2 regions of the Comamonas sp. JNW genome follow, and region 2 is predicted to be linked to the other one. Evidence: riboswitches for the same ligand, from Rfam matches in the RefSeq annotation. Region 2 holds a riboswitch; the other holds the start of a gene.
What was found. A riboswitch is a leader RNA that binds a small molecule or an ion and turns the genes downstream of it on or off. The one in region 2 is predicted to bind cobalamin.

Region 1: linked by a shared signal. The riboswitch ahead of DCO45_RS10700 (TonB-dependent receptor) and the one ahead of DCO45_RS09850 (TonB-dependent receptor) in region 2 are both predicted to bind cobalamin.

The regions. Positions count from the first base shown of each region.
Region 1 covers NZ_QETI01000006.1:79,358-85,282, reverse strand. The annotation lists gene DCO45_RS10715 (ABC transporter substrate-binding protein) at 1-451, opposite strand, end outside; gene DCO45_RS10710 (bifunctional adenosylcobinamide kinase/adenosylcobinamide-phosphate guanylyltransferase) at 463-1,050, opposite strand; gene DCO45_RS10705 (cobyrinate a,c-diamide synthase) at 1,061-2,482, opposite strand; gene DCO45_RS10700 (TonB-dependent receptor) at 2,505-4,217, opposite strand; cobalamin riboswitch at 4,487-4,734, opposite strand; gene DCO45_RS10695 (hypothetical protein) at 4,772-4,987, shown strand; gene DCO45_RS10690 (cell division protein ZapA) at 4,987-5,406, shown strand; gene DCO45_RS10685 (sulfite exporter TauE/SafE family protein) at 5,856-5,925, shown strand, end outside.
Region 2 covers NZ_QETI01000005.1:190,074-195,998, forward strand. The annotation lists gene DCO45_RS09845 (ABC transporter substrate-binding protein) at 1-1,080, opposite strand, end outside; gene DCO45_RS09850 (TonB-dependent receptor) at 1,093-3,129, opposite strand; cobalamin riboswitch at 3,369-3,640, opposite strand; gene DCO45_RS09855 (LysR substrate-binding domain-containing protein) at 3,737-4,681, opposite strand; gene DCO45_RS09860 (MFS transporter) at 4,864-5,925, opposite strand, start outside.

The DNA of each region.
Region 1 (5,925 bases), on a different contig from region 2:
CCACCTTCAGGCCCAGCGCCTGCAAGCGCTCTGCTGCCTTGGAGGCATCGGACAGCAGCACCACATCGGGCTTGAGCGCCACCACGGATTCAACGCTCGGGTCCAGACCGCCGCCCACCACCGGTAGTTTCTTGACCGAGGCGGGCCAGTCCGAATAGCGGTCCACCCCCACCAGGCGCTCACACAGTCCCAGCGCGCAGGTGCTCTCGGTGAGCGACGGCAGAAGACTCACGATGCGCTGCGGTGGTTGCGCCAGCTGGACCTTGCGGCCCCGGTCGTCGACGATGGCCACGGGAGCAACCAGGTCCTGGTCTTTCCAGACCGGCGCATTGGCAAAGGGTTGCAGGCGCAGTTCATCGACGCTGGCGGACGGCGCAGCTTGGGCCATCGGCAACGCGAGCATCAGCGCCACACGGGCCAGTGCCTGCCGCAAAAGGGGTCGGGGAGCCATCAACAAGGCCATCATTTCATCTGCAGCGGCAAGCCCGCTGCCATCAGTTGCACGCGGTTGCAGGCCGCTGCCGCTTGCTGGTTGAGCAGACCCAGCGCATCGACAAAGGCGCGCACCTCGCGGCCCATCGGAATGACACCCAGGCCAATCTCATTGCTGACCAAAATGACAGGCCCCGGTGCGGCCTGCAGGGCAGCGACAAAGGCATCGCACTGTACCTGCCAGGCTTGCGCAGGTGAAAGCGCTGGAGGCTCCATCGGCATCAACCAGTTGGTGAGCCACAGGGTCAGGCAGTCGACCACCAGCAGGTGTTCGGGCCGGCTGCTCGCCAGCAGCTGCTGGGCGACGTCGCGCGGCGCCTCCACGGTGGCCAGTTGCGGCACGCGGGCGCGGCGGTCACGCTGGTGGCGCGCAATGCGCTCGTGCATCTCGGCGTCATACGCGGTGCCGGTGGCGACCAGGCTGGCGCTGCGGCCGGCATCGGCCTGCAGCCAGGCGCGCGCCAGCAGCTCGGCCTGGCGTGATTTGCCCGATTTCTGCCCGCCCAGCAGCAAGAGCTTCAGCGGCGCTCCATCAACGTGGAAAAGAGAGTCATCCATGCCGCGCATCTTAGGCGTTCAACGCCTCACGGTGCCAGGCCTGCGGATCGACCACCGGCATGTCCACCCCCAGCAAGGCCGCTACGGCCTGCGGGCACGAGGGAAACCAGGCATGGAAATAGCTCGCATGGATGCTGCCCTGCTGGTAGACGGCTTCGCCCTTGCCGCTCTCGGCCGCCTGGCCCGGGCGGCTGCTGCGCGCCACTTCCAGGGCCTCACTCTGCAGCTTGGAATAGTGAAAGGTATGGCCGCGCAGCATGCCCCAGGGCGTCAGCAGCTGCTGCATGCCCAGACCCGCCAGGCGCTGGTGCATCACGGCCTGCGCTGGCAGCAAGCCCCACAAGCTGTGCCAGCGGCTGTCCAGGTCGGTCAGGCCCTCGGCCAGTGCCACCATGCCGCCGCATTCGGCCCAGACGGGCTTGCGCTGTTCCAGGTGCGCCTGCAGATCCAGCTGCAAGCCGGCATTGGCCTTGAGCGCGGGCAGGTGCAGCTCCGGGTAGCCGCCAGGCAGCCACAGCGCATCGCAGGCGGGCAGGCGGTCGCCTGCGATCGGCGAGAAAAAGGCCAGCTCGGCGCCCATGGCCTGCAGGCATTCCAGATTGGCGGTGTAGATAAAGCTGAAAGCGGCATCGCGGGCGACGGCAATGCGGCGCCCGGCCAGCCAGGCGGGCACCGGGGCGGCAACAGCAGGCGCGGTAAAGGCCACCGTCCAGCGCTGCTGCCACTCTTGCCAGCTCAGCTGGCCCAGCGGCGTTAGCGCCAGCACGTCGGCGGCGGCATCCAGGCGCTCGGCAGCGTCGTGCAGCTCATGGGCTGCCACCAGGCCCAGGTGGCGCTCGGGCAGCAGGTTGGCGCGCGGTTTCGCAGCATCGAGGCTCACCTGGTGCATCGCGCCCAGCCACAGTGCCGGGTCGCGCAGGCCGCTGCGCAGCAGCTCACCATGGTGGGCAGTGGCCACGCGGTTGGCCAGCACACCGGCCAGCTGCAGGCCTGGGTCATAGTGCTGCAGGCCATGGGCAATGGCGCCAAAGGTAGCGGCCATGGCCGATGCATCGACCACCACCACAGCGGAGATGCCCAGCGACTTGGCCAGCTCGGCCGCGCTGTTGGCACCATCGAACAGGCCCATCACGCCTTCGATCAGCAGCACATCGTTGCTTTGCGCGGCCTGAAACAGGCGTGCGCGCACATCCACTTCACCGTTCATCCAGCGATCCAGCGCATGCACGGGCTGGCCGCTGGCCAGGCGCAGCCACTGCGGATCGAGAAAATCCGGGCCGCATTTGAACACCTGGACCCGCCGGCCCTGGCGGGCATGCAGGCGCGCCAAGGCTGCCGTCACCGTGGTCTTGCCCTGGCCCGATGCGGGCGCCGCAATCAGCAGTGCCACGCAAGCGGCCGTTGGGCGGTCCTGAACCGTCGTCTCTGTCATGGCTGGCTTATCCCCTCTGCGCTCAGCGCGGCATCCACTTCACACCCACATACACGCTGCGACCTTCGGTGGCATAGGTGCGTGCGGTCTGGTAGCGCTTGTCGGCCAGGTTGTTGATACGGGCGATCAGGTTCACATCCTTGGCCACCTCGGTCTGCGCCGACAGGTTGAACAAGGTGTAGCCGCCCAGCACATTGGTGTTGGCGGCATTGTCAAAGCGCTTGGCGCTGGTCTGCAGGTCGGCCGCCCAGGTCCAACCGGCTGCACGCGTCTCGGCGCCCAGGGTGGCATAGCGCTTGGCGCGGCGCGCCAGCAGCTTGTCGTTTTCGGTATCGCGCGGGTTCTGGAAGTCGACCGAACCATGCAGGTTGAACGCGCCCAGCTTGGTCGTGGCCGCCAAGGTAATGCCTTCCAGGCGTGCCTTGCCCACATTGGCATAGCAGCCGAATTCGCTGTCGCAACTGCCGGGCGACGAGAAGTTGATCAGGTTGGTGACCCGGTTGCGGTAGGCCGTGGCCGAGAAGCTGTCGGCACCCTGCGCCCAGCGCAGGCCCAGCTCGGCATTGCGGCTTTTCTCGGGCTGCAGCGATGCGTCGCCGTATTCGCTAAAGCGCTGGTAGAGCGTGGGCGCGCGAAAGGCCGTGCCCACTGTCGCGGTGGCGCGCCAGTTGGTTGCAAAGGCATAGCCATAGGCAGCGCTGCCGGTGGTCTTGCCGCCGAACTCGCTGTCGTCATCCCGGCGCAGGTTCAGCTGCACCGTGTGCGGGCCGGTGTTCAGGCCATAGCCCAGCGCCAGCGCATTCTGGTGGCGGTCGCGGTCAATGCCGCCATTCGTCAGCGCGTCGTCACGCCGCTCCAGTGCGGCCGTCAAGGTGTGGACGCCCAGGCGCCAGGTATTTTGGAACAGGTAGTTATGCAGGCGCGTGTCCGTCTGGTAGGGCGAGGGCCGGGTCTCGTAATAGTCGCGCGACTGGCTGAACTGCAGCTTGGTGCTGTAGTGCTCGGTCCACTGCGCCTGCCAGTTCAGGCCCAGCGCATACATCTTGTTCAGGCTGCGGTCGTCCTCGGTCAGGCTGCTGTCATAGCCCGAGTTCACATCGCTGGCCAGCAAGGTGGCTTCGAGCCGGTGCTGGCCGTTGAGCTGGTAGCCCAGGCGGCCGCTGACCGCATTGCTGCGGTAGTCGTCCTTGTCTGGGTTGGCGGTGGCCACGGTGCGGGCATTGAAGCCATCGGTCTGCGAGCGGTTCAGACCCAGCGCGTAATCCCAGCCGTCGGCGCCGCCGGAGATACCGGCCTCGGCCGTGAACGTGCCCCGGTTGCCAAAGCCCAGGCCGACATAGGGCTGGGGCGTGCCCTCACCTTTCTTGGTGAAGATCTGCACTACGCCGCCCATCGCGTCCGAGCCGTAGACGGCAGCGGCCGGGCCGCGCAGCACTTCGATGCGATCGATCAGCGCCAGCGGAATCGATTGCCAGGAGGCGCCGCCGGTCGATTGCGAATCCATGCGCACGCCATCAACATAGACAGCGGTAAAGCGCGAATCGGCGCCGCGCATGAACACGCTGGTCGTCGTGCCCGGCCCGCCGTTGCGCGAAATCTGGATGCCCGGCACGCGCGCGAGCACATCGGCCACGCTGCCCGGGCCCTGGCGCTCGATGGTCTGCGCATCGATGATGGACATGTCGGCCACCAGATCGGACAGCGGCTGCTCGATGCGGTTGGCGGTTACCACCATCTCTTGCAGGTTCTTACCCTCTGTTTCCTGGGCGGCTGTAGCCTGCTGCGCCTGAGCTTGCAGCGCCAACAGGGGCAACGCCGCTGCGATGGCCAAGGCCAAAAAACGGGGGGTATGGAGGGTGCCCGAGCGGGGCGCAAGCGCGGGACGCGCGCAGGGGCGTGTCGAAAAAGCAGAGGAAAACATGCACTGAGTTGGTGATGAACCACCCCGCGCCAGCCTCCCCGCCGGCAATGGGGAACACGGAAGCCGCGGCAAGGCCTCAGCCACGCGCCTCCACTATTGTTGGCCGGTATCCGGGCTGGCGATGACACAGCACACGCCTTCCCAAACACTTGTTCAAGGTATTCAGTGGCATAGTGGTGGCTGTGGATGGCGCAAAAGCCAACCATCGCTTACCGTTGCGGGGGCAGCGCAGGTTGCGCAAGGCTTGTAGGGCACAAGCAGCGCTCCTGCTTCCCGTTGAACTGCCCCCATGTGAACCACTGGGGCGAGCACCAACGGGTACAATTTTAGCGTTAAACCCATTGCGCACTTAAGAAGACTGTCTCTCTATGGCCACTACGCCTTCTATGGATCTGATGCTTGAGCGGGTGGAGGCACTGCTGAGCCGTCATGAGGCTTTGCAACGCGCCCACGCCCAATTGCAAGAGCAAGTCACCACCCTGACCCAGGAGCGCGACTCCCTCCAATCGCGCCTGACAGCGGCCCGCGCCCGCGTGGATGCACTGATCGAACGCCTGCCCAAGACCTTTGACCAGGACGAATGATGAAACAGCTGGAAGTACACATCATGCAGCAAAGCTATATGCTGGGCTGCCCCGAAGGCCAGGAAGCACGTCTGCTGGCTGCCGTCAAGCATGTCGATGAGGCCATGAGCGGCATCCGCGACGCGGGCAAGATCCGTGGCCGCGAGCGCATCGCTGTGCTGGCGGCCCTCAATGTCGCTTTTGACCTGCTTGATTTGCAAGTGCAAAACAGCCAGCTCAGCCAGACCGCAGACGCCCTGCAGGCGCAAGCTGCTGCGCAGTCTGCCGCGATGGTTGAGGTCCAGGCCCAGACCGCCCCTGGGGACCAGGCGAGCCTGGACTGGGATGCGCCCCGTGTGCAGTCGGTGATGCAACGGCTGGACGCGGCGCTGGCGCCGGCCCCCGCGCAACCGGCCGACACCCTGGGCACCAGCGCTTGAGGCACTGCCGCGAGCAGGCGCCAACACCAGATTGCCGCGCCATGCAATGCCTGGCTGCAAAATATCACGCCACCCATTGCTCAATCTGGCTAACCAGCTATCTTTTTTGACCAATCCAGGCACATTGAATTGCAGTTTTGGTGGGTGCGGCAGGCGCGAGCGATTACAATGAAAGCGTTCGCAGCCCTGCTGGACTTTATAGTTCCTTGAACCAATGCTCTACGAGCACGGGCTTGGTACATTACCTATTGAGCGTGATCGTCTCGCGTCAGATGAACCCAACGATAGGTTGCCCTCGCCCACCTGAACCCCCGGTTCAGGATGACGGTCCAGTGGATCCGCTGCGAACACCTGATTTTTTCGGGCAGGCTCCGCCCAACCTGTCTTCTCCTCTCCGCGACAGCGGGGTTTCAGGCCACCTGTTTCAGGTGGCCTTTTTACTGCGCGCCATGACTGATCCTCTTGTTTTGCTGCCGCTGTCGTTTCTGGGCCTGATCGGCGGTTTTCTGGCGGGCCTGC
Region 2 (5,925 bases):
AGGCAGCCAGGGAACGGAGTCCACGGTGATACGGCGATCCGGGTGCAAGGCGGCAGCCAGGCGCTGGGCCACATGCACATTGCGCGGGCCTGGCGTGGCTTCGGCATAGCTGATGACAAAAAAGCGCTGCTCGCGGATCGCAGACACCCCAGCCAGCTCAGGCTTGGCGCGCAGAAAATCGATCTTGCCCTGGGCGCTGGGCTGGCCATAGTCGATGATGACGATCCATTCCGGGTCGCGGGTGATCACATCCTCCCAGTTGCCCTTGGGCCAGTTGCTGGCGATGTCGGCAAAGATATTGCTGCCGCCTGCGGCATCGAGCATGGCCTGGGGCATGCCAAAACCGCCCACGGTCGTGGGTATCTTCTCGCCGCTGTCAAACACAAAGACGCGCGGCCTGTGCGTATTGCCCTGCATCTGCACGGCCAGCTGGTCGATCGAGGCCTGCAATTTGTCAATCTGCCCTTGCGCCTGGGCTTCGATAGCAAAGATACGCGCCACATTGCGCAGGTCTGCCAAGGTATCGCCCAGCGCCACACGCTCGCGCTTTTGCACGTGGATGCAGGACTCGGACAGCACATAGCTGGCTACGCCATGCTGGGCCAGCAGCTCGGGCGTGACCCCGCCGGGGCGAAAGCCATAGCTCCAGCCGCCAAACACAAAGTCAGCACGTGCCTCGAGCATGTTTTCCAGGTTCATGTCCTGCGACGACAGCTTGGGCACCTGGGCGAGCTGGGTCATCAGCTCGGGGCTGATTTCCTTGCGCGACGGTATGCCCGAGTAGCCCACCAGCTTGGGGCCCAGGCCCAGAAACAGGAACATCTCGGTGATGTTCACATCGTGCGTGATGGCGCGCTGGGGCACCCGGTCATAGCGCTGGGGCTGGCCGCAGACATCGATCTCCAACGGCGCAGCCCGCAGGCCTGCGGGCACTGCTGCCGCTTCGGCCATGGGGATGGCCGCCGCCTGGCTGGGGCGGCTGGGCGGCTGCTGGCCCGCTGGCCCGTCGCAGCCGGTCAGCATCAGGGAAGCAGCTGCCGCCAGGGCACGCAGGGTTTGCCGGGAAGCGCTTGTGGTCATGCTCTACCTTGCTCAGAAACGCAGATGGGCCATCAGCTCAAAACTGCGGCCATTGCCCATCAGCCATTGCGAGCCGTAGGACGATGCAGCATAGCGTTTGTTGGCCAGATTGCGGCCCACCAGGTTCAAGGTGGTTGTGCGGTTCAGGTTCCAGCCCAGCACCGCATCGGCCACCGTGTAGGCGGGGAGCTGCGCGGTATTGGCGTTGCTGGTGTAGCGGCTGGCAACATGGCGCAGACCCAGCGATGCGCGCCAATCGCCCGTCTGGTAATGGGCCCAGGCATTGGCCGTGTAGCGCGGCACATTGGCCGGCTGGTTGCCAGCGCGGTCAATGGCTGTGGCGCCTTCGAGCAGCTCGTCGAACTGGGCATCCGCATAGCCCAGGTTGCCCTCGAAGCGCCAGGCCTTGGTCGCCCGCCAGCTGCCTGCCAGCTCGATCCCCTTGGACGACTGCTTGCCGCCCTGGATCGACAGCGCGGGGCGGTCCGGATCGCGGGTGATGATGTCTTTCTTGCGGATATCGAAGACCGCCAGAGTCCATTCGCCCTGGCCATTGGGCAGCTGCTGCTTGATGCCCACTTCCACCTGGCGGCCTTTGCTCAAGCTAAAGCCGGTTTGCGACTGGGTCAGCGACAGCAGGCTGTTGACCGGGTCATGGCCTGTGCTGACTTGCGCATACATGCTGGTGTGCTGGCCCAGCTTGTGCGTGAGGCCCAGGCGCCAGGAGGTGCCGCCCAAGGTCTTGTCAAAGCGGGCTTGGCTGAGCAAATCCATGCGGTCAAAATCATAGAGGTCGCGGCGCAGGCCGGCCATCAGCAGCCACTGCTCGCCCAGCTTCCAGGCGTCTTCCAGGTAGAAGGCGTTTTGGCGGATGCGCGAGGTCATGCGCGGCTTGTAAGGGTCTGGGCTGTCCCAGTAGCCACTGGTGCCACCGGTCAGCGGCACATCGGATTCACCGGTATAGGGCGAGCTGTTGAGCGCGGTGAACTTGGCCTGCGACACATCCCAGCCCATCGCTATCTCATGCTGGCCGGGCTTGAAAACGGCGCCTAAGCGGTTGCCGCTTTGCTCCAGGTCGTGGCCGATCTCCAGGTAGTCGTAGCGGTGAACCGTGCGCGTGCTGGCATCGTAGTCATAGCCTTCGATGTTCTTCCAGTGGCGGTCGGCCTTCATATGGTAGGTCTCGTTGCGCAGCACCAGCGCCTCGCTCACATTCCACTCGGCCCTCAATTTGTAGCGCTGGTCCTTGTAGTGGATGTCGCTGTCGAGAAAGTTGAAATTGCGGTCGCCCAGCGCCGCCACCGGCTTGCCATCGACCACCGGGGTGCCAAAGTAGCGCTCGGGCCTTTGGTCGCTGACATCGGCCGTCAGGTCCAGGCGCAGATCGCTGCTCGCCTGCCAGCGGATGGCGCTCATGATCTTCTTGCTGTCGCTGTTGCCCAGTTGGCGCTCGCCATCGGTGCGATCGCCGTAAACATCCAGGCGGTAGCTCAGGCTGTCGCTCAGCGCGCCGGTGCTGCCCAGGCCCGCGCGGGCGGTGCCGTGGGAGCCAGCGCCCAGCAGCAATTCGGTCGATGTACTGCGGCTGGGTTCCTTGCGCACCGCGTTCACCGTGGCGCCCATGGTGCCGCTGCCGTACATCAGCGATGCGGGGCCGCGCAGCACATCAAAGCGCTCATAGCCCCAGCTGGAATTGGGATAGGCCACGGTGCCGGCTGCAACCCCCAGGCTCAGCCCGTCTTCGGCCACGCCGACCGAGTTCACACCGGTAAAGCCCCGGCTGGAGAACGACAGCCCGCCATTGCCAGGCGTGCCATTGGCACTCAGGCCCACGCTGCGGCCCACGGCATCGACCACCTCGTAGTCGGCACGCTCTTGCACCTGCACGGCCGAGACCGAGCTGACACTGGCGGGCAGGTCCTGCAGCGGCACGGCCAGCTTGCTCGCCGAGGTCGACGGCAGCTGGAGCGCATTGGGCTCGCTGCGCTGGTCGCTCACCACCACTTCAGGCAGTGAGGCTTCTTGGGCATGGGCTACTGTGATGCCCAAGGCGGGCAAACACAGAACACAGGAGCTGCCAACCAGGCGCAAGGAGGAAGAGAGCCGCTGGGCGGCCAGGAGCCGGTTTTTCGGAAAAGGAACTGCAGTCATTTCAACAAAAGGCGCTAACTGCCTGATGCGGGGGCTGCACTGCACGCGGTCACCCCCCAAGACGGGGTCGCGCGAAGAACCGCCGTCCACACCCCGCAGACAGTTGAGAGAGCACGTGCTGGCCAGAGGCACAGCGCGCACTGCGACTAGGAACAGGCCGGTCTCCGGGCTTACAGGCGGTGCAGCGCAGGCGCTGACCCGGTAGCCGGTCTTCCCAGGGTGCGGGTGTCTTATTGCCTGGCAGGCGTGGACACTCTCTCAACCCCAGTGACTGGGCCCGCGTGGGAGCGGGCCGCATCGGCTACGTTTCCTGTCTACCGTTGCGGGGGCAGCCAAGGCTTGGGGGAGCGCACTCCCGACCTTGTTCCCGTTTCACTCGCATGCGAGCACCTGTAGATAGGCTTTTTTCAAAGCGCAGCCAGTGTACCAGCCGCAAGCCCGGGCAGTGCCTTTTGGCCATGGCCTGTGTCAGCTGGGCGATACAGCGCATGCCCCAGTGGCTGTATCAGCCCTGCGGCAGCCGCGTCGCATAGCCGATGAAGTCAGTGCTGCGCAGCTGGCCCAGCAGCCACTGCCGAAAGCTGGCCTGGATTGGGCGCTCTCCCCCGCCCCGGCGGGTGTAGAGGTGGAACTTGGGCGTTCTGTCCATCGGCAGTTGTCGCAGCAGCTCCGCCCCAAAGGGTGCGAGCAGCTTGCCGCTGTGGATATAGCTGAGCGCATCGACATAGGACAGTAGGCCCACGCCCTGCCCGCTGAGAACGGCTTGCAGCATCGCATCGTGCGTGTGCAGCAGCATGGGGCTGACATGCTTGCCGCCGGGCTCCAGGCCCAGCATCGCATAAATGTCCTGCCACAGACTGTTGTGCGTCAGCGGCGATATCAGCCGGTGGTGCGGCAAATCCTGCGCTGTCTCCACCGGGTGCTCGGCCAGCAGCTGCGGCGCAGCCACGATCACCTTGAGGTCTTCGAGCAGCGGCGTTTCATCGAGGTGGTCCACACCGCCGTAGCCCCAGACAATGGCTGCATCCAGATCGCCGCTATCGAACGAAGGCAGCTCCACACCGATGGAGATGCGCAGATCGAGCTCCGGGTAATCCTTGGTGAACGAGGGCAGCGAGCGGATCAGGTACTGGGTTGCAAAGTATGGGCTGACCTGGATATGGAACTGCGCAGCCTTGTGGTGGGAGCGCACGGCTTCCAGCCCCTGGCTCAGTGCATCGAGCCCCTGCTCCACATAGTGGTACAAGGTCTGCGCCTCGGCGCTGGCCGCCAGGCCCCGCGCGCCGCGCTCGAACAGTTGCACATCCAGCGCACTTTCCAATTGCTTGAGTTGCTGGCTGGCGGCCTGTGGCGTCAGGCACAGCTCGTCGGCCGCCTTGCGGATCGAGCCATGGCGGTAGACGGACTCGAACACGCGCAGTGGCTGCAGGGGCGGGAGCTTGTATTTCATGGAGGAGCGCCAGGCCAGGAGAGGCAGAGCCCGGGCTGGCGATGATTATAGGTCGCAGCCCGGCGCCCAGCGGGCCGGCATGCCACCGCTCTTGCCTGCTGCGCCCTGCCCCGCTGATGCATAAAAAAACGCATCCAGAAGGGATGCGTTCGGGCTGGCGCAGCGCTCAGCAGCGCATGGCCTTACTGGACCGGATCACCATGCATCGGCAGACCGGTGCGGTCCCGGCTGCTGACCAGGGCGATGAGGCCAATGATTGCCGCGCCAATGAGGTAGTAGGCAGGCACGACCGGGTTGCCGGTGCGGGCAATCAACCAGGAGTTGATCATCGGCGCGGTGCCGGCAAACATCGCCACAGCCACGTTGTAGCTCAGCGCCATGCCCTTGAAGCGCACGCTGGTGTGGAACATCGAAGGGATGATCGAGTAGATGCTGCCCAGCAGCATGGCCAGACAGAAGTTGAGCACCATCAAGGACGAGATCTTGGCGGCGGTGCTGCCTTCGAGCAGCAGGTGAAAGCAAGGCACGGCCAATACCGCAATCGCCAGGCTCGCAGCGATCATCATCGTCTTGCGACTGAGCTTGTCGGCCAGCAGGCCCATGATGGGAATCATCACCACCAAAAAAAGCTGCGGGCCCAGCGAGAGCTTGAGGCCGGTGGCCACATCGACATGCAGCGCGCTGACAAAGTAGGTCGGGATATAGGTGACGACGGTGAACAAGGTGACATTGGTCACGATGATGATGCCAGCGGACTGGAACAGCTCTTTCTTGTGCGTGGCAAACAGCACCTTCCAGCTCGCCTGGGCCAGTGCGTCATGCTGCTGCTTCATGGCCATGAAGGTGGGGGTCTCTTCCAGGTACTTGCGGATATAGAGGCCAATGGCGCCCAGCGGCAGCGCAATCAGAAACGGAATGCGCCAGGCCCAGTCCAGGATCTGCTCGGCGCTGAAGAACATCGTCAGAATGGCCGAGACCGAGGCACCGAAGAAAAAGCCCGCCATGCAGCCCACCTCAACCCAGCTGGTGAGCAAGGTGCGGTTGCGGTCGCGGCAGTACTCGGCCACAAAGATGGCCGCGCCACTGGCCTCGCCACCGGCCGACAGCCCCTGCATCAGGCGCAGCACGATCAGGAGCAGCGGCGCGGCAATGCCGATGCTCGCATAGCCGGGCAGCACGCCAATCAAAAAGGTGGAGATCGCCATCATGATGATGGTGATGGTCAGCACCCGCTTTCTGCCGTA